2 regions of the Actinocorallia sp. A-T 12471 genome follow, and region 1 is predicted to be linked to the other one. Evidence: riboswitches for the same ligand, from Rfam matches in the RefSeq annotation. Region 1 holds a riboswitch; the other holds the start of a gene.
The links. A riboswitch is a leader RNA that binds a small molecule or an ion and turns the genes downstream of it on or off. The one in region 1 is predicted to bind thiamine pyrophosphate.
Positions count from the first base shown of each region.

Region 1 (15,508 bases):
GGTGGTCGTCGTCGGCGTCCCCGGGCTCGAATGGTCGGATCTGTCGCCCGGCGACACCCCGACCCTCTGGGAGAAGACCGGCGCGAACGCGGCGGCGTCCCTGTCGATCAGGACGACGACGACCCGCACCTGCCCGATCGACGGCTGGCTGACGCTCTCGGCGGGCCAGCGCGCGCGGCTCGAGCACGGCGCGTGCGCCCTGCCGCCCGCGCCGCGCGCGCTCCCCGGCGGCGGCGCCGAGGTCCCCGGCTGGGCCGAGATCGCCGCGGACAACGAGACAACCTCCTACCAGGCCAAGATCGGCGCGCTCGGCTCGCGCGTCCAGGAGTCCGGCGGCTGCACCCGCGCGGTCGGGCCCGGCGCGGCGCTCGGCGCGGCCGACGTCTCGGGCCGCATCGACGACTACTTCGCGTTCCCCGAGGACGTCGAGGACTGGGCCCGCTGCGCGCTGTCCGTCGTGGAGATAGACGACATCTACCGCGCCCACGTCGAGGCCGGCGTGGACGAGGACGGCGAGCAGGTCGAGCTTCCCGCCGCCGATCGGGCCGAGGCCGCGGCGTCGGCGGACACCAGGATCTCGGCGCTGCTCGGCAGGCTGCCGGAGAACGCGACAGTCCTGCTGGCCGGGCTCGCCGACGCCACGGGCGACCCGCACCTGCACGTCGCGCTCGCCCAGGGGCCCGACTTCGCCGCCGGCTACCTCACCAGCTCCTCGACGCGGCGGCGCGGGCTCGTCACCCTGACCGACCTCACCTCGACGGTCCTGGCGACGCTGGGGCTGTCCCAGCCGTCGGGGATGGTCGGGGCGGCCTGGCGGTCGGACCCGTCGCCGGACACGGCCGCGCAGAAGGCCGACGTCCTGCACGACGAAGATGTGGCAGCACAAGCGATCCGGAGCCTTTCCGGGGCCTTCTTCGTCGTTCTGCTCGCCGCACAGCTCCTGCTCTATGGGTTCGCCGCGCTGTCCCTGCGCCGTCGCGCGTTCGACCGCCGCCGCATCCTCGGGCTGACCAGGATCGTCGCTCTCGGCGGCGCGGCGACCCCGGTCGCGACGTACCTGGCGAACCTCGTCCCGTGGTGGCGGTCCGATCACCCGGTCGTCGCGCTGTGCCTGTGCCTCGCGGCGGCGATCGCCCTGGTCACCGCGGTCTCCGTCGCGGGGCCCTGGCGGCGCACCCTGACGGGCTCCGGCCTGGTCATCGCGATGATCACCGTCGCGGTCCTCGGCGTCGACGTTATGACCGGCTCGCACCTCCAGCTCAACGCGTTCATGGGCTACACCGCCCTTGTGGCGGGCCGCTTCTACGGCTTCGGGAACATGGCGTTCGCGCTGTTCGCGACCGCCGCGATCCTCACCGCCGCCTGGCTCGCCGAACCCCTGGTCCGCGCGGGCAGACGGCGCGCGGCGGCGGCCCTCGCGGTGGTCATCGGGCTCTGCGCGATGGTCATCGACGGGATGCCCGGCTGGGGCAGCGACTTCGGCGGCGTCGTGGCGATCCTGCTGGGCACCGCGGTCCTCGCGCTCCAGCTCGGCGGGCAGCGGGTGTCGGCGGCGCGGATCGCGCTCGCGGGCGCGGCGGGCGCGGCAGTCGTCCTCGGCATGGCGTTCCTCGACTCGCTGCGGGCCGAACCCACCCATCTCGGCAAGTTCTGGGAGCAGCTGGCGGCGGGCGAGGCGTGGGGCGTCGTCACCCGCAAGACAGGGGCGATGCTGCGCAGTTTCGGGGGATATCTACCGTTCACGTTGATGGCGATCAGCGCGCTTCTGTTCCTGTTCCTTGTGCTGGCCAGGCCGTCGGCGTGGCGGGCGTCGGCCCTGGTCCGCGCCTACGACTACAGCCCGACGTTCGCGCCCTCGCTCGTCGCCGTCCTCACCGTCACGCTCGTCGGGATGCTCATGAACGACTCGGGCGTGGTGATCCCCGCGCTGGTGTTCACGCTCGCCGTCCCGCTGGTGCTTGCGGCGTGTGTGCGAGCGCTGGAACTCGACGCCGAGCGAGACACGCCCCCACCAGGGCCGCGAGAACCCCGGCCAGCACAAAAGGCATGACGGTGGCGCGCAGGCCCGTCACGAGCCAGTGCAGGCTCTCCGGCAGCCCGGCGAGCCGCGGATCGCGCGCGGGCAGGTAGGCGAGGCTCAGCGCGACGGTCCTGGCCAGCATGATCCAGTCGAACCGCGACCACGGAAGCAGCACGAGGACGGCCCAGCCGAGCCCGTCGTACCAGGGCAGCGCGTAGGACGCGGCGAACAGCCAGGCCAGCACGAGCGCGGCGGCGGTGCGGACTGAGGCGTCGGCGTCGGGCAGGGCGCGGCCGAGCAGCCACAGCAGCACCACCAGCAGGCACAGCGACAGCAGCGGCACGAGGTCCTTGGCCAGGCCGACGCCCAGGACGCCGCCGCCGCGCCCGGCGACCAGGTGCCAGGGGTTGGCCAGGGAGACGAACTGCGAGGCCGTCCTGACCTGGTCGAAGGCGCGCAGCCCCACGACCGCGTAGGCCCCGCCCGCGACCAGCAGCGCCCCGCCCCCGAGCGCGGCCAGCCCGGCCCAGCGGCGGCCGCGCAGCAGCGTCAGGGCGGGTCCCCCGCCGACGAACCCTGCCGGGAACTTCATCGCGACGGCGGCCCCGGTCAACGCGCCCGCGCCGAACGCCCGCCACACCTCCCCCGCCTTCGCCGCCCGGCCCAGCGCCCCGGTGAAGATCGCGAGGGCGAGGACCGCGGCGGCGATGCCGAGGACGTCGTTGTGCGCCCCCGCGACGAGCTGGTAGAGCAGCAGCGGGTTGGCCGACCAGAGCAGCGCGGCGCGCAGCCGCCCCGCGTCGTCGCGCGCGATCTTGCGCAGCACGAGGCCGACCCCGACGAACACCAGCGCGTTGATCAGCGAGAGCGCGAAGACCGTGCCGCGCACCGAGTCGCCGCCCGCCCAGGCGGCGAACTCCTGCGTCCAGGTGACGAACGGCCCGTATACCGACGGGGTCGTCCGCCATTCCTGGACGGCCATGCCGAACGCGTCGGCGCCGAGGTCGGCGGCGGTCGTGGAGTACGGGTCGAGGCCGAGGACGGCCATGTGGCCGTAGGCGGCGTAGTTGAGGTGGTCGGTAGAGCCGACGGGCGGCGTCAGCGCGAACGCCAGCGCCACGAGCGCGCCCGCGACGACGAGGGGCCCGCCGCGCGGCCGCGCGCCCTTGCCGACCGCGTAGAGGCAGCAGCCGAGGCCCGCGCCGCCGAGCAGGATCGCCGCGGCCAGCAGCGAGACGGCCGCGCGCGGCCCGAGCCCCGCGTCAAACGCCCAGGGCGGCCCGCCGCCCGCGCCCAAGGCGGGCTGAACGGCCGAGGGACCGAGGATCGACAGCGCGAGGAAGCCCCCGGCCGACAGCGCGAGCAGCGCGAAGCCGAGACGGGCGGGGACCCGGCCGGGGGAGGCGGGAAGGACGGCGTCCATGGGCGCGCGGGGGGCGGCGGGGAGGCCGGTCAGCGGGGGCGCAGCCGGGCGACCCGGTCGCGCACCACCGGGTCGCGGGTCGCCAGCGCGCGCGCGACGTCACGGAACTGACGCGCCCGGTGCAGCTGGGCGCGCAGGTCGGTGCCGGTGGCCCGGTGCGCCAGCGGGACCTCGACCTCCTTGATCCGGAACCCCCGGTTCAGCAGGTCGATCGTGAGCGCGGTCTCCACCCCGAAGCCGTGCGCGAGCGGGCGCGCCGCCTCGAACGCCGCCCTGGTCAGGCAGCGCTGGCCGTTCAGCGGCTGGGTCGCGGCGAAGCCGGTGGCGCGGCGGATGCCGTCGCGCGACAGCCTGACGACGATGCCGTGCCCGCCCAGCTTGACCGTCGAGGAGAACACCGCGATCGTCATGTCGGCCTCGCCCGCCGCGACCGGCGTGATCAGCGGGGCCGCCTCCCGTGCGGTGTCGGCGAGGTCGGCGTCCAGGAAGAGCAGGTGGCGCGGCCTGACGCCGTCGCGGGTGTCGAGCAGCCGCACCGACTCCGCGCCCGTCTCCATCGCGGCGGCCTTGCCGCGGTTGCGCGCGTGCCGGACGACGTCGGCGCCCGCCTCGGCGGCGATGATCGAGGTGGCGTCGGACGACCCGTCGTCCACGACGAGGACGAGGTCCACGCCGGGGAGGTCGCGGGCGGCCCGGACGGTCGCGCCGATGCGCTCCGCCTCGTTCATGGCCGGGATGATCACCGCGGTGCCGGCCGGCGTTTCGTCGGACATGCCTGCGATCGTAGTGGCGTCGCGGGCCTGCCCGCCGTGCGCCGCGCGGCCCGTCAGGTGGCGTCGAGCGCCGGAACCGCGTCGTGCACGGTGAACACGGTGTCCAGGCCGGTGACCTGGAGGATGCGCTGGACGGCGGGGCGCGGCGCGGCGAGTTCGAAGACCCCTCCGCGTTCGCGGACCCGCTTCATCCCCGAGAGCAGGACGTTCATTCCGGTCGAGTCGCAGAACTCGACCCCGGACAGGTCGACGACGACCCTGTCGAGTTCCTGTTCGCCGAGCAGGGCGGCGAGCGCCTGCTGCAACCTGGGCGCGGTGTACAGGTCCAGCTCACCGACGGCTGAGACGACGGCGTGACCTGCCTGAGATGCAGTCGAGACCTGAAGCTCCATGACGGGCACACTATCGGCCCGCGCGCCAGGTAGCCAGACAGTCTTCGCCAAGTCCGAGTGATTCGCCCAGCCGATTGGTGATGATCCGGTCTACCTGCGGTAACACCAGGTTCGATCTGCACGATCGGGACGCGCGAGACCCCCGGTTTTGGGAAGCTGGACCGGTGAGGAAGCAGCCCGACCGGCAACGCTCCCGGATACGCGACCGCCTTGAGGCGATGCGTTCCCGGGCCGAGAAGTCGACGTCCTGGCGGGTCCCGGTCGCCTACCTGCTGCGCCTGGTCAACCGCGAAGGCGAAGTCCCCGTCCGCGCCCGCCTGACCCGCGAGGACCTTGTCTTCCTCGCCGAGGCCCGCGAGGAGGTGACCCTCCTGGCCAACGCCGCCCTCCAGATCCTCGACCTCCACCACCCGAAGCCGTCCGGCGGCCTGTCCAGCGACCCCGACAACCCCCTCCGCCGCTGCCGAGCCTGCATGACCCGCTGGCCCTGCCCCACCTTCCGCGCCGTAGCCCACACCCTCGACCCCTAACCCACCCCAACCCCCAGGGCTTCAACCGCACCCAGACGCGCCCAAGGCACCCCACGCACACCAACCACACCCAAGCGCGCCCAGGGCACCCACGCACATCAACCGCAACCAGGCACGCCTCAAGCCCGACCAGGCACGCCTTAAGTCCGACCAAGCGCGCCTTAACGCCAACCAAGCGCGCCTCAACCGCACCGAGCAAGCTTCAAGCACAACCACGCACGCCTTAGGTCCGACCAAGCGCGCCTTAACCGCAACCAAGCAGGGTTCAACCGCAACCAACCGGGGGTTGTGAGGGCGCCTTGGGCTGCCCCGGAGGCCCCCCAGGGCCGGAGGGGCAGCCCAAGATCGCGAAGCGCCCGAACCCCGCCTTTCGCGTCCGGTCGCGAGCCCCCAGGCGAGCGGCCGGACGCGAAAGGCAATTCAACGCTGGACGCTCGGGGTGCTGCGCGACGGGGGCACGGCAGCAACCCGAGCTTGGGCAGGACCTTAGCGTTGCCTTAGCTGAGGTTTTGCACGGGGGTGGTGGTTTCTTTGATGAGTGTTCCCGTGCCGTTCATCGCCGGGTAGATCGAGGGGGCGTGCAGGTGGGCCCAGACTGTGCTGCCGTGGTCGTCGCGGCGGACGCCCCAGGCTTGGGAGAGGGTTTCGACTATGCCGAGTCCTCTGCCGCCGAGTGAGGACAGGGCGGGTTGTCCCTTGCGGGGTTCGGTGATGGCGCCGCCGTCGGAGACGGAGAGTTCGACGAGGTCGCCGATGCGGGCCCAGGCGACCTTGATCTGGGGTTCGGGGCCGGGCAGGGGCCGCGCGTGGCGGAGTGCGTTGCTGAGCAGCTCGCTCACGATCACCGCGGCGTCGTCGGCCACTTCGTCGGAGACGCCCCATGCGAGGAGTTCCCGGCCGAGTCTCCGCCGCACCGCCGAGACCCCGGCGGCTGAATGGGGCAGGTGGACGATGCTCATCGTCGGGACCACCTCCATCCGCTTGACCATCTGTACCGACCGAAATGCCCCGTATGACCTGGCAAGAAACCAGGACGAAACAGTGGTTTCCCGGTCCAACGAGTGACCGACCTGTAAGTCACGGCCGATCACCAGGAGACTTTTCCACAGCACGCCCGGTTATTCGTCACACGGACGTTTCGTCCGTCACATCCGCGAACGTTTCCCGCAGGTCGGGGTCCACTGTCTCAGCCATCGGAACCGTCAGCCGCATCCGGGTCCCCCTTCCCGGCCGCGAGTGCGCCGTGACGTCGCCGCCCTGGGCCGTGGCCAGCCTGCGCGCGATGTACAGCCCGAGCCCGACGCCCCCGAACCGCCGCCGGTCCCCCGCCTCGCCCTGCACGAACCGCTCGAAGATCCGCTCGTGGTCGCCCGGCGCGATCCCGACTCCTTCGTCATCGATCGTCACAACGAGACAGCCCCCGGCGACGCCCGCCGCGACCTCGATCAGCCCGCCTTCCGGGGAGTACTTGTAGGCGTTCTCCACGAGCTGCCCGACGATGATGTCGGTCGCCATCATGTCGCCATACGCGGTCGGCAGGCCGTCGGGCACGTCGCACTCGAGCCTGTGCTCCTGCGAGAGCGTGCGGAACGCGGGCACGACCCGGTGCAGCAGCCCGCCGAGGTCGAACGGCGCGGGCGTCACCGGGGGCCGCGCCGAGCCCGCGCGCGAGCCGAGCAGCAGCTGTTCGACGAGCTTGCCCATCGCCCTCCCCCGGTCGGCGATCAGCCCGACGGCCTTGCGCCGCTCGGCGTCGGGCAGCTCGTCCCAGCGGGTCACCAGCGTCTCGGCGAAGCCCTGCACAACGGTGATCGGGGTGCGCAGCTCGTGCCCGGTCGTGGCGAGGAAGAGGTCTTTTGACTCCTCGAGCTCCTTGGCGGCGGTCACGTCGCGGAAGTCCACGACGATCTCGCCGGTCTCCTCGATCCGCGCGGCGAGCACGTCGATCCATGTGCCGTTCGGCAGCAGATGGGTGACGGTCTCGCCGGGGGAGAAGGGGAAAGGAAGGCCGGAGCCCAGCGCGCTGATGGCGTCCCGGCCTGTGATGCGGGTGGCCGCCGGGTTCCACTGGCAGACCAGGCCCTGGGTGTCGAGCACGGCGATCCCGTCGGCGGAGGCGTCGATGACGGCCCGCTCGTGCGCGCGCTGGCGGACGACCTCCTGGTAGGCGACCGCGTTGCCGACGGCGACGCCCGCGTGCCCGGCCAGCAGTTCGAGGAGTTCGAGTTCGGTGTGGCCGGTCGTGCGCCCGGCGAACAGCGCGTACAAAGCGCCGTAAGGCCGGTTGGCGAGGTGCGCCATGCCGAGCGCGACGGTGTGCAGGTCGGGCAGGCGCTGCCAGATCAGGTCGGTGACCCGCTGCCCCGACGCGAGCATCACGTCACGGCCGGAGTCGAGCAGCTCGGTCACCAGGCTCGGTTCGAGGTCGACGGCCGTGCCGAGCATCTCGTCCGGCAGGCCGCGAGCGGTCACCAGCCGCAGCCTGCTCCCCTCGATCCTGACGAACGCGGCGGCGTCCGCGCCGGTCAGCTCGACCAGCGCCGCGGTGATCCGGTCGAGGACGAGATCGAGGTCGAGCGCCGCGTTGAGGTCGGCGAGAATGTCATTCAGCCGACGGACGAGCCGCGCCTTCTCCGCGACGGCACGGGTCTCCGGCTCGGCCACCGGGTGGAAGACCGACACCCACCCGGTGAGCCCGCCTTCGGCGTCGCGTAGCGCGCTTGTGTCGATGCGTACGTCGATCAGGTCACGCGCGCGGGTACGCCGCCGCGTCCCGATCGACACGTGCGACCCCACCGAGCGGACCCGCTCGAGGACCGCGTGGTGTTCGGCGGTCAGCTCGTCGGGGACGATCGGCGGGACACGTCCGGCGATCTCCTCGGCGGACCAGCCGAACAGCCGCTCGGCCGCCGGGTTCCAGAGTGTGACCCGCCCGGCCTCGTCCACCGCCACGATCGGATCGGCGGCGCTCGCCAGCACCGCGCGCGCGTTCCGTTCCTCGTCTGGGAGCATCACGCCCGCCATCGTCCCATCGCGACGGCGGGCGGAGCTCCCGTCAGACGGATTCCCGTATACCGGACGTCCGGTTTCCGGCGACCCGTCCGATGACGAGCGCGAGCGCGCCCGCCACGAGGAACGACAGGAACGACGCGCTCATCCACGGCTGGACGGTGAGACCGATCAGGTCCTGGACGCCGGTCCAGAAGTCGGCCCACACGCCGAGCTGCCCGGGGTTGATCAGCTGGTAGACGACGAACCCGCCGAACCAGGCGACCACCATCGACCAGCGCGAGGGCGCGTCGGGCGCGGTGTTCCACCCGCCGCGGCCACGGCCGAGGAAGAAGTCGGCGGCCAGGACGCCGAGCAGCGGCACGAAGACCGAGCCGATCAGGGCGAGGAAGCCGTAGTAGTCGCCCATGTTCAGCACAAGCGCGAGCACGGTGATGAGCGCGCCGAGGCCGATGCTCAAGACCCGGCGGTCCACGCGGGGGACAAGGTTCTGGATCGAGAGCGCGGTCGAGTAGACGTTCGCGAACGACTGGTCGGCCTCACGCAGGACGAAGACGAAGAAGAAGACGGCTCCGGCCGTCACCGTGAGGAACGGCCCGTAGACGCCGCCGCCTTGACCGGCCAGGACGAGCGCGAAGAGACCGAGGATGTACGCGATGATCTGCGTCAACGCGTACGCGCCGCTCGCCGCGCCGAAAGCCGCCCGCTCGCTACGGGAGTGGCGGGTGTAGTCGGCCGCGAGCGGCACCCACGAGATGGAGACGGCGAGGGCCGCGTCCATCGCGAGCCAGAACAGGCTCCAGTCCGCGCCGAACGGCGCGCTTCCGGACGGGCCCGGATTGTCGGTCAGGTCCGGCAGGCCGACCCTGAAGAACTGGATGTAGAACCAGATGAGCGCGATTCCCACGGCGATCGTGACGACGCGGCGCAGCAGCCGCACCGAGCCGAGCGGCCAGATCGTCAGGACCGTGGTGAGCACCCCTGCGAAAAGCACGTAGGTCCAGCGGGGTCCCCCGCCGAACAGCTCATAGGCGGCGTCCGCGATGACGATCAGCTCGAACGTCCCCCAGCCGATGAGCTGGGCGATGTTGAGCACCGTCGGCGCGTACGACAGCTTCGCCCCGAACAGCCCGCGCAGGATCACCATCGCCGGCCGCCCCGTACGGGCCCCCGGCACGGCGGCGAGCCCGAGCATGAGCCCGCCGACGAGCGTTCCGATGATCATCGCGGTGATGCCCGCGGCGATCGACAGCTGCGGCACCCCGTCGACGGTCGGCGCGAGAACCGTGTAGGCCCCGGAGAACGCGAACAGGCTGACCCCGAGGTTCGCCCAGAACGCACTCTGATCCCAGAACGACAGCACCCTGGGGGCCGGCTCGTCGAGGGTCAGCGGCGCTTCCGCCGGCGAAGCCTTGACAGGCCCGCGCGCGGACTCGTCATCGTGCGCCGAGTTTTCAAGCGTGCTTGAAGACATGCGAGGAGCACTCTCCCTACGCCGGCATTACCCGGACAGGTTCATGCGGTCGGCGACAGATGGGTCACCCTCTCAGCCCGGCCTTCTCCCGAGCTCCCGCGGTGGTTTCGATTCGGCGCGAATCGTACCCGACCCCCCAAAGATCACCCAGCCCCGGGGTAACAATCCAGCCACACCCCCCCAACCCCCACCCGCAGTCCCTACGGGACTGCGGGTAAGAGCAGGCCCAGCCCACCCGGCGAGCCAAGCACGTCGCGCCCGCAAACCCCACGGGGGCGCAGACCCAGCCCACGTGCCGGGCGGGCGACGCGCCCGCAGTCCCTACGGAACCGCGCACCTAGCCCATGCGGCGGGCGTAGCCCCGCGTGACGGGTCATGCGCGCCGTTCCCGCAGTTCCTTACGGGACCTCAGGTGTGCGGGCCCAGCCCGCGCGAGGATTCAAGCGCGTCGCCCCCGCAAGCCTTGCGGGGGCGCGGACCCAGCCCGCGTGGCGGGGGGTGCGGGCACGACCCGCTCGCAGTCCCTACAAGACCGTGAGGGCGCGAGCCCAGCCCGCCCGCAGTCCCTACGAGACCGTGAGGTGCGGGCACGGCCCGCGCGCGGCAGCCCCCCCCCCCGCAGTCCCGAAGGGACTGCGGGTAAAGGGGTTAGGCGATGTACGGGTCGGCTTGGGTGGTGGTGGACTCGATGGGGAGGTTGGCGCTGGCCCAGGCGAGCATGCCGCCGTCTACGTTGAGGGCGGTCCAGCCTGCGTTGTTGAGGGCCACGGTGACCTGGGCGGAGCGGCCGCCTACGCGGCATACGACGTAGATGTCGCGGTCCTGGGGGATCTCGGCCGCCCGCTCGTTCAGGGCGCTCATGGGGATGTGGACGGCCTCCGGCGCGTGCCCGGCGTCCCATTCGTCCTGCTCACGGACGTCGAGGAGGTATGCGCCGTCGGGGATCTGGGTCGCTCCGACGCTCGGAATGCTTCCGCCGAAATTCATCACGGAACCCATGGAACCGTGGATGGGACCCCCACGTCGAATCGCGCATGAGGACCTCATCGCCCAAGATCGCCGCGAAGCTGCTCCTGCTCACCGCCGCCGTGGTGGCCGCCGCCACGGCCTGCGGCGGCAAGTCCGCCGACGAGCAGGACACCGCGTCCCCCAACGCGGCCGGCCCCGCGAGCACCCAGCTCACGATCACGCTCAAGAAGTCCCCGAGCGCCAAGGAGGAGTCCTGGACGCTCACCTGTGACCCGGCGGGCGGCACCCACCCGGCCGCGGCCAAGGCGTGCGCGCAGCTCGACGCCGCCGGCGAGAAGGCGTTCGCGCCCAAGCCCGCCGACGCCGTCTGTACCGACGTGTACGGCGGTCCCGAGCAGGGCACCGTGACCGGCACGTTCAAGGGCAAGGCCGTCGACGCGTCCTACTCGCGCAAGGACGGCTGCGAGATCGACCGCTGGGGAGTGGTGTCCGAGCTGTTCGGCGAGCTGCCCAAGGTCCGCTAAGACCCCCTAAGACCCCCATCTACCTGAGCAGACGGGACAAACGGCGATCCGCGAGTGGTTTGCCGCCCGTCTGACAGGTGGGGCAGTACTGGAACGCCGAGTCCGCGAAGGAGACCTCGCGGATGGTGTCCCCGCAGACCGGACACGGCTGGCCCGCCTTGCCGTGCACCCGCAGGCCGGTCTTCTTCTCCGACTTCAAATCCCCCGCCGCGAGCCCCCGCGACCGCTCCACCGCGTCCCTGAGCGTGCCGACGATGACGGCGTGCAGCTGCCCGGCCTCCTCCTCGGTGAGGGTCGAGGCGATCTTGTACGGGGACATCTTGGCGGCGTGCAGGACCTCGTCGGAGTAGGCGTTGCCGATGCCCGCGATGATCTTCTGGTCGCGCAGCAGGCCCTTGATCCGCGTCCTCGAGTCCTTGGTGAGCGCATACAGGGCTTCCGGCGTGAACTCCTCGGAAAGCGGGTCTATCCCCAGATCCGCGACGTGCGGGACATCTGACGGGTCGCGCACCACGTAGGCCGCGAGGCCCTTCTTCGTCCCGGCCTCGGTGAGATCGAAGCCCGAGCCGTCGTTCAGCCGCAGCCGCAGCGCGATCGGGTTCTTCGGGCTGCGGCGCGGCAGCGTGGTCGGCAGCTCGTCGCGCCAGCGCAGCCAGCCCGCCCGCGCGAGGTGGACGACGAGGTGCAGCCCGCCGCCCTCGCCGGGCTCAAGGAACTCGAGGTCGAGGAACTTGCCGTGCCGCGCCACGCCGGTGAGCGTCAGGTCGGCGAGCGCGGTGACCGGGGGATCATAGGTCTTGAGCGCCGAGACGGCGGCGACGTCAACCCGGGCGACGGCCTTGCCGACGGCGTGCTCGCGCAGGAACGCGGCGAGTGACTCCACTTCGGGCAGCTCGGGCATGTCCTCAGTATGTTCCTCCACAGCCGTCCCCAACCCTGTGGATACCTGTGGACAACCCCTGTGGATAACTTCGGGGCGCTGCGGATTCCCCGCCACCAAAGTGGCGGAAAGCACACAGCACCTGACAAAACACCCAGCAGGGAGCGAGAGGGATATCCACAGGGGGTGTGGATAACCCTGTGACTGAACCGTGCTGCACCGAGTTGCGCGGACCGGTGGCGCGGACCCGGCGAAGGCGTCGATACTGCCCCGCAAAACTGAAAACTCGGGGGAGAAGGCCAGAGGCATCGCGATGCTCTCCCGGCGTCTGTCCGCCGTCCTCCTGTGCGCGTTCGCGCTCCTTACCGGCGGCCTGGGCACACCCGCAACAGCAGCCCCCACGCCCCTTTACTACCTCTCCCTCGGCGACTCCCTCGCCACCGGCTACCAGCCAGGACAAGGCGACACCGACACCGGCTACCCCGACCAGCTCCTGCCCCTCCTCGCCGAGCGGACCCCCGGCCTCGAGCTGGTGAAGCTCGGCTGCCGGGGCGAGACGAGCGCGTCGATGCTCAAGGGCGGCAAGTGCGCCTACCCCGAAGGCAGCCAGCTCAAGGCCGCCGTCGCCTTCCTCGCCGCACACCCCGGCCAGGTCCGCTACCTCACTCTCGACATCGGCGGCAACGACGTCAACCAGTGCCTGCGCGCGGGATCACTCGACGTCAAGTGCCTGAACGCCAACATCAAGGCGCTCTCGGCGAACCTGTGGACGATCATCACCGAGCTGCGCAAGGCGGGCGGCGCAGGGGTGAGCTACACGGGCATGACGTACTACAACCCCGTCCTCGCGTCCTGGCTCGGCGGCGGGTCCGGGCAGGCCGTCGCCCAGCTGTCCGTGCCGCTCGTGCGCGGCGTCAACGGCTTCGCCTCCACCCTCTACCTGCTGGCCGGGTACCGGGTCGCCGACGTCGAGCGCGCCTACGCGTCGGGCGACTTCAAGACGAAGACCACGGTCGACGGGTACGGCAGGCTGCCCCTGAACGTCGGACGGATCTGCCTGTGGACGCACATGTGCGCCCGCAAGGACATCCACCCCAACACCGAGGGGTACCGCCAGATCGCCAGGACCTTCGCCGCGACGATCCCGTGACGCGCGCGTTGTCCACAGGCCGTCCACAGGCCGTCCACAGGGCCGTCCGGGGGCCGTCACAGGCCGCCGGGCGGGCCCGGGGGAGCCGCGTCGCCCAGGGAGATCAGGAGCGTGCGCAGGGAGCGGGCGAAGCCGTCGGGGTCGGGGAGCGCGGCGATGACGCGGCGCTCGGCCTCGAAGTAGCCCTCGAGCATGTCGTCCACAAGCGCGCGGCCGGGGCCGGTGAGCGAGACGACCACGGACCTGCGGTCCACGGGGTCGGGGGCGCGCTCCACAAGGCCCTTGCGCTCGAGCTTGTCGATCCGGTTGGTGACCGCGCCGGAGGTGACGGTCGAGGCGCGCAGCAGCTCACCGGCGGTCAGAGAGCCTTCGCGGCCTGCGGCGCGCAGCGCGGCGAGCACGTCGAACTCGGGCCCGTCGAGGCCGTACTCCGCGTAGTACCTGCCCATCTCGCGCTCGACGATCCGGTTCAGCCGGTGCACCCTGCCGACGATCCCGTGCGGCCACGGGTCGAGGTCGGGGCGCGCGACGCGCCACTGGGCGATCATCAGGTCGACGGCGTCATCCGCGCCGCCGTGCGAGGCGTCCTCCACGGGACGAACGTACCGCACTGTCTCAACGTTGAAATAGTTGACAACGCACAGGCCACCGGTGGATAACCATATGAACATTAAAAAGATCAACGTTCAACTGTTTTCCACGGCCTGTTGACGTCCCGCGTGCACGACCCGCCGAAACACGCGATGATGGACGACGGCCGACACGGACCGCCAGACACGGACCGGCAGACAAGAAGATCGGGAAGAGCGATGAACCTCAAAGGCATCAGGGGCCCCCTGGTTCACAGAGGACCCCTGAACAGGGTGGGCGAGGAGGGATTTGAACCCTCACACCCTTTCGGGCACACGGACCTGAACCGTGCGCGTCTGCCGTTCCGCCACTCGCCCTTGCGACTGGCCGCTTTCGGCGGCGCTTGAAAAGATTAGCACGACGCAAAGGGTGGTTTGTTAACGACGGCGGGCCGCGAACCACTCCACGGATACGATCGTCTGACGAGCAGGGAGAGGAGGTGCCCGGTGGGCGTCCTACAGCGCTTCGAACGTCGACTTGAGGGCATGGTCGAGGGTGCCTTCGCGCGGGCGTTCAAGGCGGAGCTTCAGCCGGTCGAGGTGGCCAGCGCGGTTCAGCGGGAGATGGACGAGCGCGCGGCGATCGTGGCCCAGGGTCGGACCCTGGTGCCCAACGACTTCGTCGTGGAGATCTCACACCCCGACGGGCAGCGGCTGGAGGTCTATGCCGACAGCCTCAGCCAGGAGCTTGCCAACCTGGCCAGGGAGTACGCCAAGGAACAGGGCTTCTCTTTCGTGGGCCCCGTGCGGGTCCGCTTCGAGCCGGCCGGCGACCTCGGCACCGGGATGTTCCGCATCCGCTCAGGCGTGGTGCGCGGATCGACGATCGAGAACAACGAGATCCGGCACTCCCACACCGACCATCCGCGCCATGGCGGCGCCTTCCCCGGACGGCCCCGTCTCGACGTGACCACCGGCGACGGCGCGCGCCAGTCCTATGACATCAGCACCCCGGTGACCCTCCTGGGCCGCGGGACCGACTGCGATCTGCGCCTGGTCGACCCGGGCGTGTCCCGGCATCACGCCGAGATCCGCGTAGAAGGTCCCGAAATCGTGCTCGTGGATCTAGGGTCTACCAACGGCAGTTTCGTGAACGGTCAGCCGATACGTCGGGTCTCACTCGTCGACGGCACCCGGATCACGATCGGCCGGACCAACCTCGTGTTCCGCCGCGACCGGGAGTAGCACCCCTCGATGACCCCGATCACCCTGACGCTCATCAAGATCGCTTTCCTCGCGGTGCTGTGGCTGTTCGTCATCGCCGCGGTGGGTGTGATCCGAGCCGACCTGTTCGGTTCCAAGGCCGCAGAAAGGGCCGCGAACCGCCCCCCGAGACCGGCTCGCCAGACCGCGCAGGAGCGCGCGAGGCAGCAGCGTCAGACCTCCCCGCCGCAGCAGGCCCCTGCCCGTCAGCCGGCACAGCCCCCCGCGCCACAGCAGGGGCCGCCGCAGCAGGCACAGGCACAGGGGCAGGGGCAGGGCCACGCGGTCCTGGTGGTCACCGACGGTCCGCTCACCGGCACCACGATCGACCTCGCGGCGTCGGGCACCGTCACCATCGGCAGGGCGCCCGACTCCACGCTCGTGGTCTCCGACGACTACGCCTCGAGCCGGCACGCCCGCATCTACTCCCAGGGCGCCGACTTCGTCCTTGAGGACCTCAACTCGACGAACGGCACCTACCTCGGCCGGTCCAAGGTGACCAGGCCCGTCCAACTCCCTGTCGGCGTCCCGG
Region 1 covers NZ_JAWZTE010000006.1:399,968-415,475, forward strand. The annotation lists gene R9X44_RS19985 (hypothetical protein) at 1-2,050, shown strand, start outside; gene R9X44_RS19990 (hypothetical protein) at 1,935-3,443, opposite strand; gene R9X44_RS19995 (glycosyltransferase family 2 protein) at 3,473-4,216, opposite strand; gene R9X44_RS20000 (STAS domain-containing protein) at 4,270-4,608, opposite strand; gene R9X44_RS20005 (hypothetical protein) at 4,773-5,138, shown strand; gene R9X44_RS20010 (ATP-binding protein) at 5,636-6,097, opposite strand; gene R9X44_RS20015 (PAS domain S-box protein) at 6,264-8,150, opposite strand; gene R9X44_RS20020 (purine-cytosine permease family protein) at 8,194-9,621, opposite strand; TPP riboswitch at 9,617-9,731, opposite strand; gene R9X44_RS20025 (rhodanese-like domain-containing protein) at 10,270-10,608, opposite strand; gene R9X44_RS20030 (SSI family serine proteinase inhibitor) at 10,656-11,114, shown strand; gene R9X44_RS20035 (Fpg/Nei family DNA glycosylase) at 11,134-12,015, opposite strand; gene R9X44_RS20040 (SGNH/GDSL hydrolase family protein) at 12,308-13,144, shown strand; gene R9X44_RS20045 (MarR family transcriptional regulator) at 13,201-13,737, opposite strand; tRNA gene R9X44_RS20050 (tRNA-Leu) at 14,009-14,091, opposite strand; gene R9X44_RS20055 (DUF3662 and FHA domain-containing protein) at 14,221-14,958, shown strand; gene R9X44_RS20060 (FHA domain-containing protein) at 14,968-15,508, shown strand, end outside.

Region 2 (15,508 bases), on a different contig from region 1:
ACCCTGACCTCGATCTCGACGGCGTCGCGGAGCTGCGCGGCATCCTCACCGAGACGGGCGCGCTCGCGGGCTGCGAGAAGATGATCGACGGTTTCGCCGCCGACGCCCACCGCGCGCTGGCCGAGCTCGACATCACCGACGAGGCCCGCGCCGCCCTCACCGACCTGGCTGTCGCGGCCACCGCGCGCCGCGTCTGACCGACTTCCCTGAAGGCCCCGCCTAGGCGGGGCCTTCGGCGTTCCCGCCCGACGCCCCCGAAACCAAGTAAGCGCTAGCCGACAAGTTATGCTCGGGCCCGGATCTCACCCGAGGAGGAGACGGCATGGCGGGTCGCGCGTTCGTCGTAGGCGTCGGAATGACCAAGTTCGAGAAGCCCGGGTCGAAGGACTGGGAGTACCCCGACATGGCCAAGGAGGCCGTCGGGAAGGCGCTGGAAGACGCCGGGCTGTCTTACGAGCAGATCGAGCAGGCGTACGCGGGCTCGGCTTACGGCTCCATGGGCCAGCGCGCCCTCTACGAGGTGGGCATGACCGGCCTCCCGGTCATGACGGTCTCCAACGCCTGCGCGACGGGCTCTTCCGCCCTCTTCCTCGCCCGTAACGCCGTCCGGGGCGGCCTCGCCGACTGCGTCCTGGCCTTCGGCATGGAGAAGATGGAGAAGGGCTCGCTCGGCGCGGGCATGGGCTCGTCCAAGGTCACCATCGTCGACCACCACCTGAGGGCGATGGTCGAGGGCAGGGGCGGCTGGGAGGCCGCAGCGCCGATGCCGCAGATGTTCGGCAACGCCGGGCGCGAGCACATGGAGCGGTACGGCTCCACGCCCGAGCACTACGCGTGGATCGGGTGGAAGAACCACAAGCACTCGGTGAACAACCCTTACGCCCAGTTCCAGGACGAGTACACCCTGGACCAGGTGAAGGACGCGCCGATGATCTTCAACCCGCTGACCAAGCTGCAGTGCTCCCCCACCTCCGACGGCGCGGCCGCCGCGATCGTCGTCAGCGAGAGGTTCCTCACCGAGCACGACCTGTGGGACCAGGCCGTCGAGATCGCGGGCCAGCACATCGCGACCGACACCGTCGACAGCTTCGCGGAGAAGTCGTCAATCCAGGCCGTCGGCTTCGGCTGCTCCCAGCGCGCGGCGGCCAAGGCGATGGACGAGGCGGGGATCACGATCGAGGACGTCGACGTGATCGAGCTGCACGACTGCTTCAGCGCCAATGAGCTGATCAGCTACGAGGCCCTCGGCATGGCCCCGGTAGGCGAGGCGCACAAGCTCGTCGAAGCCGAGGCCACGACCTACGGCGGCAGGTGGGTGGTCAACCCCTCCGGCGGCCTGATCTCCAAGGGCCACCCGCTCGGCGCGACCGGCATCGCCCAGTGCGCCGAGCTCACCTGGCAGCTGCGCGGTCAGGCGGGCGCACGCCAGGTCGAGGGCGCGCGCGTCGCCCTCCAGCACAACATCGGCCTCGGAAGCGCCTGCGCGGTGGCCGTCTACCGCCCAGCGCGCTGAGAACAGCCTCCTGACCCGGCCGAACCTTGCCGGGTCAGGAGGCGTCCTACTTCCCGGAACGGGAGCTTCTGGGGAAAGTGGGGCGGGGGATGCGGGTCGAGCTGTTGCCGGACGCCGGGACCGACGTGTGGGACGAGTTCGTCGGGGAGTTCGGCGGAAAGCCGACGGCCTGGCTCGTCGAGGTCGCGCGCACGGCCGACCCCCTGACGGCCCGGCGCGCGCTGGCCGCGCTCGCCGACGTCTACCCGTGGGTGCCGGACGAGCAGGCATGGGCCGAGGCCGCGTTGCGCGAGATGATCGCCACCGGAGACCGGCTGCACCCGGGCGTCCTGGGGGCCGCGCTGGAGATCTACGAGGACATCGGCACCCCCGAGGGCGCGCGGCACGCGCTGGCGCTGTTCCGGCATCCCGATCCGCTGATCGTCCAGCTCGCCTTCGACGTCATGGACGCGGTCGGCGCCAACGCCCTGGCCGCCGCGATGCTGGAGGCCGCGCGGCCGCTCGTCGCGCACAGCGACCCCGACGTCAGGCTCGCCGCCGCGGCCCTGATCGGCTCGCTGGGCGACTGGGAGGGCGACCCCGTCACGCTGCCGCTGTCCCGCCTGACGCACGAGCTCACCGCCCTCCTGGGGGCCGACGACCCCGCCGTCCGACGGCACGCGGCGCGCCTCATGGTCCGCTGGGACGAGGACGGCCTCAGCGCCGACGCCGCCCTGACGCCCCTGCTCGGCTCCGCCGACCCCGAACTGCGCGCGGCGGCCGCCGAACGCCTGATCCGCAACGGCGACCCCCAGGCGTTCGACCTGCTCCGTCATGAGTTGTCCGCCCCCGACGTCCACGCCGCGTTCGTCACCGCCGCCGCGTTCCTCGCCGACGACCTGCCCCGCCCGCTGCGCAAGGACCTCCGCAAGGCCCTCAGATCCCTCAGGACGGCCGGATGGCCCTCCCTCGACCCCGGGGACCGCCGGACCCGCGAAGCCCGCCTGCACAACGCGCTGCGCGCGATGGGCCGCTGGTGAGCTAGATCAGCACCCCGCAGGTGAACCCCAGCACCGAGACGATCACCAGCGCGATGATCATCCGGGAGCGGTAGCGGGGCACCCGCTTGGGCGCGGCCTTGGCCTTGGGACGCGCCTCGGCCCGCAGGAACCTGACGATCTCGGCGGCGGTCGGCCGGGCCGCGGGTTCCTTGTCCAGACAGCGCGCTACAAGTCCGCGTAGCCCGCCGCGCAGGGCTCCCAGGTCGGGTTCGCGGTCGGTGATCCGGCGCATCACCGCGCCGGTCGGGCCGGTGCCGAACGGCGGCCGTCCGGTGGCGGCGTAGACGACCGTCGAACCCCAGGCGAACACGTCGGACTCGGGCCCGACGTGCAGATCCTCGACCTGCTCCGGCGACATGTACGCCGGGGTGCCCACCGGGTGGTTGGTCTGCGGGGTGCGGCCGTCCAGCAGCCGCGCCACCCCGAAGTCGATGACCTTCGCGCCGCGCGGCCCGAGCACCACGTTGCTCGGCTTGAGGTCGCGGTGCACGACCTGCGCCCGGTGGATCGCGGCGAGCCCGACGGCGGTGCGCAGCGCGATCTTGTGCAGTTCGGGGCCCTTGAGCGGACCGGCCTCTGCGACCTCGTCCTGCAGGGTCCTGCCGCGCACGTACTCGCTGACGATGTAGGGCCGCTCGGCCGTCACCTTGGCGTCGAGCACCCTGGCGACCTGCGGTGCTTCCACCCGGCTCGCCGCGCCCGCCTCCTTGATGAACCTGCCGCGCGCCTTGGGCGACGCCACGGGCCCGCCCTTCAGCACCTTGACGGCCACGGCCCGCCCCTCCCGGTCCCTGCCGAGGTAGACGACCCCCTGCCCGCCCTCCCCCAACCGTCCGGAAAGCGCATAAGGCCCGATCCTGCGCGGATCCTCAGGACGAAGCGGAACCTCATGCTGCAACGACACGGGCGGCGACCTCACGGGGGACGGGTCCAGAGTGCCGATTTATACCAAACCCCGGCCCTCAACAGGCCCGGAATAGACACAGCGGCCGAACGCTCATTGCGTCCGGCCGCCTCTAGTCGTCACCAGTGCGGGGGTACGTCTTCCCGCAGGCGTCGGTCGTTGCCCTCGTCCTCGCGCCAGTCGCCCCAGCCCTCGGCCCGTTCGTCGCTCGTGAGGTCGGGCAGGAGCGGGGAGGCGTCTTCGGGGTTCATGGCGTCCATGCTATTCGGCCTCAAGCCCCCGGGCGTCGAGGGCGGCGGCCAGGGCGCGGGCCGCCTTGTGCGGGTCGGGGGCCTCGGTGAGGGCGCGGACGACGACGATCCGCCGCGCGCCCATCTCCTGGACCTCCGCGAGGTTGCCCGCGTCGATCCCGCCGATCGCGAACCAGGGACGCCGCGCCGAGGCGGCCGCCCGTACGGGCTCGGCCCCCGCCGCCGCGCGGCCGGGTTTGGTGGCCGTCGGCCAGACGGGCCCGACCGCGAAGTAGTCGACGCCCTCCTCCCGCTCGGCCGCCGCGACCTGCTCGACCGCGTGGGTGGACCGCCCGATCAGCATGTCCTGTCCGACGATCCTGCGCGCGAGCGGTACGGGAAGGTCGTCTTGTCCGAGGTGCAGGATGTCGGCTCCGGCGGCGAAGGCCACGTCGGCCCTGTCGTTCACCGCGAGCAGCGCCCCATGCCGCGCACAGGCGTCGCGGAACACCTCGAGGGCCTCGAGCTCCTGCTTGGCCTCGATCCCCTTCTCCCGTAGCTGGACGATGTCCACGCCGCCCGAGAGCACGGCGTCAAGGAACTCGGGTAGGTCGCCCTGCTTGGCGCGGGTGTCTACGCACAGGTACAGCCGGGCGGTGGCCAGCCGCGCGCGCAGGGCCACCGCCTTCTCGCTCGGGACCACCTCAGAAGGCCAGGGCCTGGGCGCGGCGGCGGACCTCGGTGCCCCGGTTCTCCCGGAGCGCCTGCACGGGGCTGCCGGGCAGGGTCTCGTCGGGCGTGAACAGCCACCGCAGCGCCTCGACGTCGTCGAAGCCGGCGTCGCCGAGCAGGGTCAGGGTGCCGGGGAGGCCCTTGATGATCTCGCCGTCCTCGAAGAACGCGGCGGGTACCTGCGGGCCGCCTCCGACCGACCGGTAGGCGGCGAGGAGCTTGCCCTCCTTCACCCACTGCTTCACCCGTCCGGCCGGGAGGCCGAACAGGGCGGCGGCGCCGGTCAGGGTGTGCCATTCCCCCACGAGGGAGTCGAGTTCGGGATCAATGTCAACGTGCGTCTTCGTCACGGTTCCGTGTCTACCATCCGGCGGCGGCTATGAAACCGTCCGGACGGCGTTTCGGATGGCTACGGCCGGATCCGCCAGCTTCGCGACGTCGACCGCGACGCCCTGGCCGATGATCCGCCGGGCCTGGACGAGATCGCGCGGTTTGTCCACGGTGAGGATCGCGTCGAGACGGTCGCCGGTCACCCAGCACACGGCCCATTTGCGCTCCGAGGGGTCGCCCCGGTAGATCATCCGCTCCGTGCCCTCGTGGTACCCGGCGAACTGGACCATCCGCCCGAACTGCTCGGACCAGAAGTAGGGCGGCTCGTCGTAGACGGCGTCGGCGTCACCGAGCAGGGCGGCGACCGCGACCTCCGGCGCGTTGAGCGCGACGTCCCAGTGCTCGACCCTGACCCGCCGCCCGTACCTGCCCGACCACCACGCGGCGCAGTCCCCGACCGCGACGATCTCCGGCCGCGACGTGCGCATCGCGCCGTCCACGACGATCCCGCCGAGCCGCGCGTCGAGCTCGAGCGCGTCGCCGACCCAGCCGAGCGACGGCCGCACCCCGATCCCGACGACGACGGCGTCGGCGTCAAGGAACTCGCCGCCGACCAGGGCGACCCCGCCGTCCTCGATCGAGGCGACCTTGACGCCGCAGCGCAGCTCCACCCCCGCCTCGGCGTACCAGGGCTCGGTAAGCGCGCCCAGCTGCGTCCCGAGGGCGACGGCCACAGGGGTCTCGGCGGCCTCGAGGACGGTCACCCGGCAGCCGAGCTTGGCCGCGCTCGTCGCGACCTCAGCCCCGATCCACCCGGCCCCGACGACGACCACACGCGCGCCCGACACCAGCAGCGGACGCAGCTCAAGCGCGTCCTTCATGGTCCTGACGACGTGCTGGGCACCCGGCCCGGGCAGCCTGATCGGGTCGGCTCCGACGGCGATCACGAGCCCGTCATACGGCAGGTCACCGTCCGTCGTCTCCAGCACCCGCTCCTCGGCGCGCAGGCCGGTCGCGGTGACGCCGAAGCGCACGTCGCAGTCGAGCGCGTCCCAGGCGGCATCCACGGTGGTGTCGTCGCTGTCGCCGGTGAGGACGGCCTTGGACAGCGGCGGACGGTCGTAAGGAAGCACCCCCTCCGCGCAGACGAGGGTGAGCGCGCCCGTGTACTCCCTGGCCCGCAGCGCCTCCACGGCGCGTACCCCGGCGAGCCCTCCGCCGACGACGATGACACGTTCCATGCAAGCCCTCCACGACACCCACACACCGGCCCGAGGGCCGGATGACGGCAAGGTCCCGCCACCTTAGCCGCAACCGAGAATGACGTTCCGTACAGGGATGCCCGATAACTCATGATTCCTGCTCAGGGCATACGCTGTGTCGGAAGGCACGGGAGCCCCCGCGGGGGCTGAGAGGGGAGCGCGCGGCTCCCGACCGTAGGAACCTGATCCGGATCATGCCGGCGAAGGGAGCGGACGCGCTTGATCGTGATCATCGGGGCCGGGATCGTCGGACTCGGCGTCGCCTGGCGGACGGCGCAGCGGGGCCTGCCCGTCACCCTCGTGGACCCCGCGCCGGGGTCGGGCGCGAGCCATGTCGCGGCGGGGATGCTCACGCCCGTAGGCGAGCTGCAGTACGGCGAGGAAGACCACCTGATGCTCGGCATCGACTCGCGCGACCGCTACCCGGCGTTCGCGGCCGAGCTCGCGGAGCTGACCGGCATAGACGTCGGCTACCAGCGCGAGGGCAATCTGTCGGTCGCCTACGACGGCGACGACCTCGCCTTCCTACGCGAGCAGCACGAGTTCCAGGCTTCCCTCGGCCTGCGCACCGAACTCCTCACCGGCAGGGAGTGCCGCAAGCTTGAGCCCATGCTCGCGCCGTCCGTGCGCGGCGGCATCCTCGCCCCGGACGACGGCAGCGTGGACCCGCGCAAGGTGGTCGCCGCCCTACGGAAGGCGTGCGCCGACATACCCATCGTCCGTGAGCGCGCGCGCGAGATCGTCATCGAGGACGGGCGGGCCAAGGGCGTCAGGCTGGAGAGCGGCGAGGTGCTCGAAGCCGACCAGGTCGTCCTGGCGGCCGGGAGCTGGTCGGGCGGGCTGAGCGACCTGCCGGTGCGGCCGGTGAAGGGCCAGATCATCCGGCTGCGGTCGCCGCACCCGTTCCTGACCCGGGCCACGCGCGGGCTCGTCCAGGGGTTCTCGATGTACCTCGTGCCGCGCCCGGACGGCGAGCTCGTCGTCGGCGCGACCCAGGAGGAGCTCGGCTTCGACGGCCGCGTCACCGCGGGCGGCCTGTGGGAGCTGCTGCGCGACGCCCGCGCGCTCTTCCCCGGCGTCACCGAGCTCGAGTTCGCCGAGGTGAAGGCGTCGTTCCGGCCCGGATCGCCGGACAACGCCCCGATCCTCGGCCCGTCGGGGACCGCGGGCCTGCTGTACGCGACCGGGCACTACCGCAACGGCGTCCTGCTCGCCCCGCTCACCGCCGACGCCCTCGCCGGGGTGCTCGCGGGCGGCGACCTCCCCGAGGTGGCCCGCCCGTTCACCGCGGCGCGTTTCAGCCCCGTGGAGACCCGATGAGAGTGCATGTGAACGGCGACCCCCGCGACCTCGCGGCCGACGTGACGGTCGCCGAGGTCGTCGCCGACGTGGCGGGGGCGGGCGCGGCGGAGAGCGGCCGCGGCATCGCCGTCGCGGTGAACGACGAGGTGGTGCGGCGCGCGGCGTGGCCGGCGACGCGGGTGAACGAGGGCGACCGGGTGGAGATCATCACCGCGGTCCAGGGAGGCTGACAGTGGACGCGTTGGAGATCGCCGGGGAGAAGCTCGGCTCACGGCTCATCATGGGCACGGGCGGGGCCCCGAGCATGCACGCGCTGGAGGAGGCGCTGCTGGCCTCGGGCACCGAGCTGACGACCGTGGCGATGCGCAGGGTCGATCCCGCCATGAAGGGCTCGGTGCTGGAACTGCTCGACAAGCACGGCATCCGGGTCCTGCCGAACACCGCGGGATGTTTCACCTCCGGCGAGGCCGTCCTCACCGCGCGGCTGGCCCGCGAGGCGCTGGGCACCGACTGGGTGAAGCTCGAGGTCATCGCCGACGAGCACACCCTCCTGCCCGACCCGGTGGAGCTGCTCGACGCCGCAGAGCGCCTCGTCGCCGACGGCTTCAAGGTGCTCCCGTACACCAACGACGACCCCGTCCTCGCCCAGCGCCTCGAGCAGGCCGGGTGCGTGGCCGTCATGCCGCTCGGCGCGCCGATCGGCTCGGGCCTCGGCATCCGCAACCCGCACAACATCGAGCTGATCGTCGCGCGGGCCGGGGTCCCGGTGGTGCTCGACGCGGGGATCGGCACCGCGAGCGACGCCGCGCTGGCGATGGAGCTCGGCTGTGACGCGGTGCTGCTGGCCACCGCCGTCACCCGCGCGCGCAAGCCCGCGCTGATGGCGACGGCGATGCGGCACGCGGTCGAGGCGGGCCGCGCGGCGCGGCTTGCGGGCCGGATCCCCCGGCGTCATCTGGCCCAGGCGTCGTCGGCGTTCGACGGTCTCGCCGACCTCTCCGGGACGGCCAATATCAAAGAGGACAATTCATGATCACGGTTCCAGAACGGACGAAAAGGTAGTCCCGCAGAGCGATGGGACGGGGTCCGATTCGCCCGTAGACTGCCCGGATGGACGCGACCACTGTGGATCCTCTCGTCGGGCGGGTACTCGACGAGCGTTACCGCATCGAGTCGAAGGTGGCCAAGGGCGGGATGGCCACGGTCTACGTAGGCCGCGACACCAAGCTCGACCGTGTCGTGGCCGTCAAGGTGATGCACGCGCACCTCGCGCAAGACGAGCAGTTCGTCCGGCGGTTCATGGGCGAGGCCAAGGCGGCCGCCGCGCTGTCGCACCCCAACGTGGTCGCGGTCTACGACCAGGGCACCGACGGCGCGCACACCTACCTCACCATGGAGTACCTGCCGGGCCGGACCCTGCGCGACCTGCTCGACGAGCGGGGCCGCCTGCCCGTCCGCGACGCCCTCGGCATCATGGCCCCGATCCTCTCCGCGCTCGGGGCCGCGCACCGGGGCGGGCTGATCCACCGCGACGTGAAGCCGGAGAACGTCCTGCTGACCCGCGACGGCCAGGTGAAGGTGGCCGACTTCGGCCTCGCCCGCGCCGAGACCGACAGCAAGCAGACCAAGACCGGCATGATCATCGGCACGGTCGCCTACATGGCCCCCGAGCAGGTGATCGACGGCCGCGCCGACGCGCGCTCGGACGTCTACGCCGCGGGCATCCTGCTGTTCGAGCTGCTCACCGGACGCCAGCCGCACCAGGGCGACACCCCTCTGGCCGTCGCCTACGCGCACGTCAACGACCCGATCCCGCTGCCGTCCCAACTCGTCCCGGACATCCCGCCGCGCATCGACGCGCTGGTCATGTCGGTCACGAGCAAGGACCCGGCAGGGCGGCCGATGGACGCCGGCCACTTCTACGCGCTGCTCGCCGACCCGAACCTCCCGCTGCCCGCGCCCGGCGCGCCGGGCCCGCCGATGCGCCACTCGGGCGAGCACGCGCGGCCGCGTCCGTCAGGGCCGCAGACGATCCCGCCGCCCGGCTACCCCGGCCCCTACAACAGCGGCCCGCACACGAACCCGCCGCACAGCAGCCTGCCAGGAGGCGGCCCCGAGGGCGCGACGTCCGTCCTGCACCAGGCGGGCCCCGACGCGCACCCGAACAACCGCACGTCGGTCCTGCCCGGCGGCCCGAACCACACCGCGGTCCTGCCGCGCGGCGAGGAGCCGCCCGGCGAGGACGACGTGCTGCTCCTCGACCGGATCATGCACTTCGTCACCGGCCGTTTTGTGCTGCTGACCCTCGGGATCATCGCCTCGATGGTGCTCGGCTGGGCGGTCTGGTACCAGGTGTCCGGCAAGTATGACCATGTCCCGAAACTGATCGGGGTGTCGCAGAAGGAGGCGACCCAGCGGCTCAGCTCCGAGGGCATCCCGTACGAGATCGCCGACGAGAAGGTCTTCTCCGACCGCGCCCCCAAGGGCACGGTCGCAGAGGTCGTGCCGGGCGAGGGCGCGAAGATCCAGCCCGGCTCGAAGGTCGTGCTGACGATGTCCAAGGGCCTCACCCCGCTGAAGATCCCGGACGTAGCGGGCATGTCGCAGGACGAGGCGCGCGACAAGCTGAAGGGGTTCACCAAGCTCGAGGTCGAGGACAGGCCGTCGAGCCAGCCCGAGGGCATGGCCGCCGGGACCGACCCCAAGGCCGGGCAGATGCTCTCCCCCGACGAGACGCTGACCCTGTTCATCTCCAGCGGCCTCGCCATGCCCGACCTCGTCGGCGACGCCACCACCGACGCCTACGCCCAGCTCGACTCGATCAAGGGCAAGCTCGACGGCAACCTCACGGTCAACCAGCAGGAGCAGAACGACCCGAACAAGCCCAACGGCACGATCCTGTGGCAGGACCCCAAGGCGGGCACCCTCCTGGCCCCCGGATCAACGGTCACGCTCGGCGTCAACAAGCACAACGACTGCTTCTTCGAGCGGATCAACCCGCTCTGCAAGGACGACCAGCCCGACGCCAACGGCAACATGCTCGTCCCGCACCTGTTCGGCAAGCCGATCGAGGAGGCCAAGGCCGAGCTCGAGCGGCGCGGCTTCCACGTCGCGTTCAACGGCACGCTCAACTCGGGACGGGTGATCTCCATGTCGCCGGGCGGCGGCGAGCGCGTCCCGCAGGGCACGACGATCACGATCACCCACTAGGCGCGCGGGGGCCGGTTCTGTCAGACCGGTCCCCTACCCTGGGTGGACCATGAGTGAGCAGCTGAGCAGCCCCATCGGGGCGCACGTGCCGGTGGCCGGTGGCCTGGGCACCGGGGGACTGAAGTACGCCGCCGAGATCGGGGCGGAGGCCGTCCAGGTCTTCGTGAGCAACCCGCGCGGCTGGGCGCAGGCGGTGGGCAAGCCGGCCGAGGACGCCAAGCTGCGCGAGAGCCCGCTCCCGGTGTTCGTACACGCGCCCTATCTTGTGAACTTCGGCTCGCCCAGCGAGGAGACGCTGGAGAAGTCGGTCTCCTCGGTGGCGCACGCGCTGGCGCGCGGCCACCAGATCGGCGCGCGCGGGGTCGTGGTGCACACCGGCTCGGCCGTCACCCAGACCCGCGAGCAGGCCCTGGCGCAGGTGCGCGAGCATGTGCTCCCGCTGCTCGACGCGCTGCCGGACGACGCCCCCGACCTGCTGCTCGAGCCCATGGCCGGGCAGGGCGCGATGCTGTGCGCGACGGTCGACCAGCTCGGCCCGTACTTCGACGCGCTCGACCACCACCCCAAGCTCGGCGTCTGCCTCGACACCTGCCATGTCTTCGCCGCGGGCCACGACCTCGCCGCCGACAACGGCGTCGCCAAGACGCTCGACGAGCTCGTCGCGACGGTCGGCGAGGGCCGCCTGAAGCTGGTGCACGCCAACGATTCCAAGGACGTCTGCGGCTCGAAGAAGGACCGCCACGAGAACATCGGCCAGGGCCACATCGGCGAAGGCCCCTTCGCCGCGCTCTTCCGCCACCCCGCGGCCGCCGGCGTCCCGTTCATCATCGAGACCCCCGGCCGCTCCGCCGAACCCCACAAGACCGACATCGACACCCTCAAGCGCCTGCGGGGCTGAGGGGCAGAGTTCACGTTTTCCGGCCCCGCCTCGCGGCGGGGCCGGAAAACACTCAGGCGCTGAGACGGACAACCCCCCGACTGTCCGCTCAGCGCCTGAGCCTGCACCGCCGTCTCCCACCCCCCCGGTACGGGAGGCGGCGGCTGTGGTCCTCACCCGGAGTCAGACCGGCCCCGGGAAGGACCTCCAGAATCGTCTTGCTGAAGAGAACATTACGGGTCGGCCGGATCTTCCGCAGGCCCTGGGGGACCTCGCGCGACCAACGGTATGTAGTCGGCGATATACGTAGCGTAGTTACGGGTTGAGCGGTTGATTTTCCGCGACGAACGGTCGAGGGTCGCCGTTTCTCCCGTCGGCGGACCCGTCGGCGGGAGGGTCAGCGGGTCTCGGGGCCGCCCTTGAAGCCGCGCACGAGCAGATCCCTGACCTCGCGGGTGTGCCTGCGGCTCACCGGAAGCAGCGTCTCGCCGACCCGGACCGCCGCCCTGCCCCCGTCGAAGCACAGCTCGGTGATGTGCGCCGCGGCGACCAGCGTGCTGCGGTGAATCCGGACGAAGCCCGCGTCCGCCCAGCGCCGCGCGAGCGCCGCCAGCGGAATCCGCACAAGGTGCTCGCCGCCCTCGGTGTGCAGGCGGACATAGTCGCCGTGCGCCTCCACGTGCGTGACCGCCGACCTGCTCACCAGCCGGGTCCGCCCGCCGAGCTCGACCGGGATCAACTCGTCGTCCGGGACGGTCCGCTCCCGGCGCGCGGCCCGCTGGACCCGTCCGACGGCCTCGGCCAGCCGCCGCTGGCGGACCGGCTTCAGCAGATAGTCGAGCGCGCCGAGCTCGAAAGCGGTGACGGCGCAGTCGTCATGCGCGGTCACGAACACCACGGCGGGCGGCTCGGCGAAGCCCGACAGCAGACGGGTGAAGTCGAGCCCGTCGAGGCCCGGCATACGCACGTCCAGGAAGACCGCGTCGAGGCGCTCCCCCGCAGCCATCATCCGGCCGAGCCCGCGCAGCGCCTCGGCCGGGTCGCCCGCGCCGGTGACCCGCTCCACCCTCGGGTCGGCCCGCAGCAGGTGTACCAGCTCCTCGAGGGCGGGCAGCTCGTCGTCCACCGCAAGGACGCGCAGAGGGGCGGGATCAAGTGATGGCGGGTGCGATGGAGACGCTGAGGACATGCCAGGACCATGCCGCCCTCACGCGGCGCGCGCAATCACTTCCGCCGAGTGACTATCAGTCCTCCTGGTAGGAGTACCGCTGCTCCCGCCACGGATCGGCGGTGTTGTGGTACCCGCGCTCCTCCCAGAACCCGCGCTGGTTGCCGATCAGGTACTCGAACCCGCGCGACCACTTCACGCTCTTCCACGCGTACAGGTGCGGCACCACCGCCCGGACCGGGAACCCGTGGTCGGGCGTGATCTCCTCGCCGTTGTGGTGCGTGGCGAAGACCGTGCCCTCGGCCGTCAGGTCCTCGATGCGGATGTTCGCGCTGTAGCCGTACTCCGCCCACAGCATGACGTGCGTGACGTCGGGGTGCGGGGGGACGAGCTCCGTCAGCGTGCGCCCCGTCACGCCCTCCCAGAGGTTGTCGGGGATCGTGAACTTGGTGACGCAGTGGAAGTCCGCGACGACGCCGGTCCTGGGGAGCTTCTGGAACTCCGTCCAGTCCCACCGGCCCTCCGAGCCGTCGGCGGTGGGCCCGTAGACGCGGAAGTCCCAGCGTTCTGGGCGGAAACGCGGTACCGGACCGTAGTGCAGCACCGGGAATCCCCGGGGCACATACTGCCCCGGCGGCAGTGATTTCTCTGGGGAGGTCATCTTCCGGCCCAGTCTGCCACCCCTCGGGCCCCGGCCGTCCCCCAGCCCCCGCTGTTCCGAGCACCCGCGATCATGGTCTACGCTGATGCCCATGCGCGGCGTCCGCTTTTACTTTTGGTATGACGAGCCCGGGTCTGGCACCGGGTCGCTCGTCAGCCGAAAGCTGCGCTGACGCGAAACGACCTCTCCAAGCCCCGGGCCTTGCACAGGCCCGGGGCTTTTTGCTTGCCCGCACACCCTGACCCGATCTTCCGAGGAGAACCCCATGGTCGTCGTGATGGCCCCCGAGGCCACCGAGTCCGACATCGACAACGTCGTCGCGCTGGTCGGCGCGGCGGGCGGCGAGGCGTTCGTGAGCCGCGGCGTCAGCCGGACCATCGTCGGCCTCGTCGGCGACGTCGAGCGGTTCGGCACGCTGAACCTGCGCGGGCAGCGCGGCGTCAGCGACGTCGTGCGGATCTCCGCGCCCTACAAGCTGGTCAGCCGGGAGAACCACGCCGAGCGGTCGGTCGTGCGGGTCGGCGGCGTGCCGATCGGCCCCGGCACCATGACGCTGATCGCGGGCCCGTGCGCGGTGGAGACGCCCGAGCAGACCCTCAAGGGCGCGCTCATGGCCAAGTCGGCGGGGGCGTCACTGCTGCGCGGCGGCGCGTTCAAGCCGCGCACCTCCCCGTACGCCTTCCAGGGGCTCGGCGAGGCCGGGCTGCGGATTCTCGCGGACGTGCGCGCCGAGACCGGCATGCCGATCGTCACCGAGGTGGTCGACGCGCGTGATGTCGAGCTCGTCGCGGAATACGCCGACATGTTGCAGATCGGCACGCGCAACACGCAGAACTTCGCGCTGCTCCAGGCCGTCGGCGACGCGGGCAAGCCCGTCATGATCAAGCGCGGGATGAGCGGGACCATCGAGGAGTGGCTGATGTCGGCCGAGTACGTCGCGCAGCGCGGCAACCTCGACGTCGTGCTGTGCGAGCGCGGCATCCGGACCTTCGAGAAGGCGACCCGGAACACGCTGGACATCTCGGCCGTCCCGGTCGCGCAGCGGCTGTCGCACCTGCCGGTGATCGTGGACCCGTCGCACTCGGGGGGACGCCGTGACCTCGTCCTTCCGCTGACCCGCGCGGCCATCGCCGTCGGGGCCGACGGCGTCATCATCGACGTCCACCCGCACCCGGAGACCGCGCTGTGCGACGGGCCGCAGGCGCTCATCCACGACGACCTCGCGGAGCTGACCGAACTCGTCAAGGCCCTTCCCCCGATCGTCGGGCGGGCGCTGACCCCGGCCCCGGAGCCCGCGCCGGCGGCCTGAGTCCTACCGCCCACCGCCGTCCCGGGCCGTCGTGGCCTGGGGCGGTGTGGCGCGGGGAGGCGGGCAATTTACCGGACATTGCGCCAACATGCTGCGAAAAAGTGCGGGCGACGGAACGATGGGGGCATGGCCTTTGAGGACGAGGCGGCCGAGCAGGGGCTGCGCGAGCTGATGTCGGGCGATCCGGTGCGGGCGCTTGCCGCCGCCGACGCGGCGCGGGCCCGGACCGTCTACCCGGTGCTCGTGCCCGCGGGGCCGATGTTCGGGGTCGCCGAGCGCGTCGCGGCGGGGTGGCGGGTGCGCAGCATGGGCGAGGCGACGCCGCAGTGCGCGCGCGACGACCTCGCCACGCAGCTCCGTCAGGAGGCGCAGCGCGCGCCCGACCCCGAGCCCTACCAGGCGGCGGCGCGGCGGCTCGACTGGCAGCGGCACGACGAGCTGACGGTGGCGGGCCGCCCGTTCCGGGTGATCCGCGTCGAACAGCTCCTGCGGATGAACGCCACGGCCCCCGAAGGCCCGCGTCCGACCGACCCCGACCCGAAGTTCCGCAGGCCGCGCCCGCGTCCCCTCGAACTCCTGACGCCCGACGGCCCGCACACCCCCGACCGCGTCGCCCTCGCGACCGAGTTCGCCGACCTCGCCGCCCGTCCCGGCCTGTTCGAGGGCGACGCCCTGGCCGACGCCCAACGCGCCCTCGACACCCACCCGATCCCGGTCCCGATGGCCGCCGCCTTCTCCGTCGCGGAGTTCCTGAACGACGGCTGGCGCTCGGCGACGGCCGCCTGCACCACCCCCCACCTGGCGCGCGAAGCCCTCGCCGAATACCTCCAGCAGGTCATCCCCGCCGTCGAGCGCCCCGACGCCGCGACCCGCCGCGCCTACGAGGAAGCCGCAGCCCTCCTCACCTCAGCCCGCCTCGACGAAATCGCCGTGGCCGGCCGCCGCTTCCGCGTAGTCCGCCTCGAAAAAA
Region 2 covers NZ_JAWZTE010000010.1:196,939-212,446, forward strand. The annotation lists gene R9X44_RS25510 (polyprenyl synthetase family protein) at 1-197, shown strand, start outside; gene R9X44_RS25515 (thiolase C-terminal domain-containing protein) at 323-1,513, shown strand; gene R9X44_RS25520 (HEAT repeat domain-containing protein) at 1,603-2,532, shown strand; gene R9X44_RS25525 (serine/threonine-protein kinase) at 2,534-3,457, opposite strand; gene R9X44_RS25530 (hypothetical protein) at 3,577-3,708, opposite strand; gene thiE (thiamine phosphate synthase) at 3,719-4,390, opposite strand; gene R9X44_RS25540 (Rv2175c family DNA-binding protein) at 4,392-4,769, opposite strand; gene R9X44_RS25545 (NAD(P)/FAD-dependent oxidoreductase) at 4,797-5,990, opposite strand; TPP riboswitch at 6,129-6,237, shown strand; gene thiO (glycine oxidase ThiO) at 6,237-7,331, shown strand; gene thiS (sulfur carrier protein ThiS) at 7,328-7,543, shown strand; gene R9X44_RS25560 (thiazole synthase) at 7,546-8,346, shown strand; gene R9X44_RS25565 (protein kinase domain-containing protein) at 8,424-10,523, shown strand; gene R9X44_RS25570 (deoxyribonuclease IV) at 10,573-11,421, shown strand; gene R9X44_RS25575 (LytTR family DNA-binding domain-containing protein) at 11,798-12,589, opposite strand; gene R9X44_RS25580 (molybdopterin-dependent oxidoreductase) at 12,645-13,229, opposite strand; gene aroF (3-deoxy-7-phosphoheptulonate synthase) at 13,495-14,538, shown strand; gene R9X44_RS25590 (DUF5954 family protein) at 14,665-15,508, shown strand, end outside.
Region 2: it holds a riboswitch for thiamine pyrophosphate, as region 1 does, so the genes downstream of both, thiO (glycine oxidase ThiO) here and R9X44_RS20020 (purine-cytosine permease family protein) in region 1, are expected to answer to the same signal.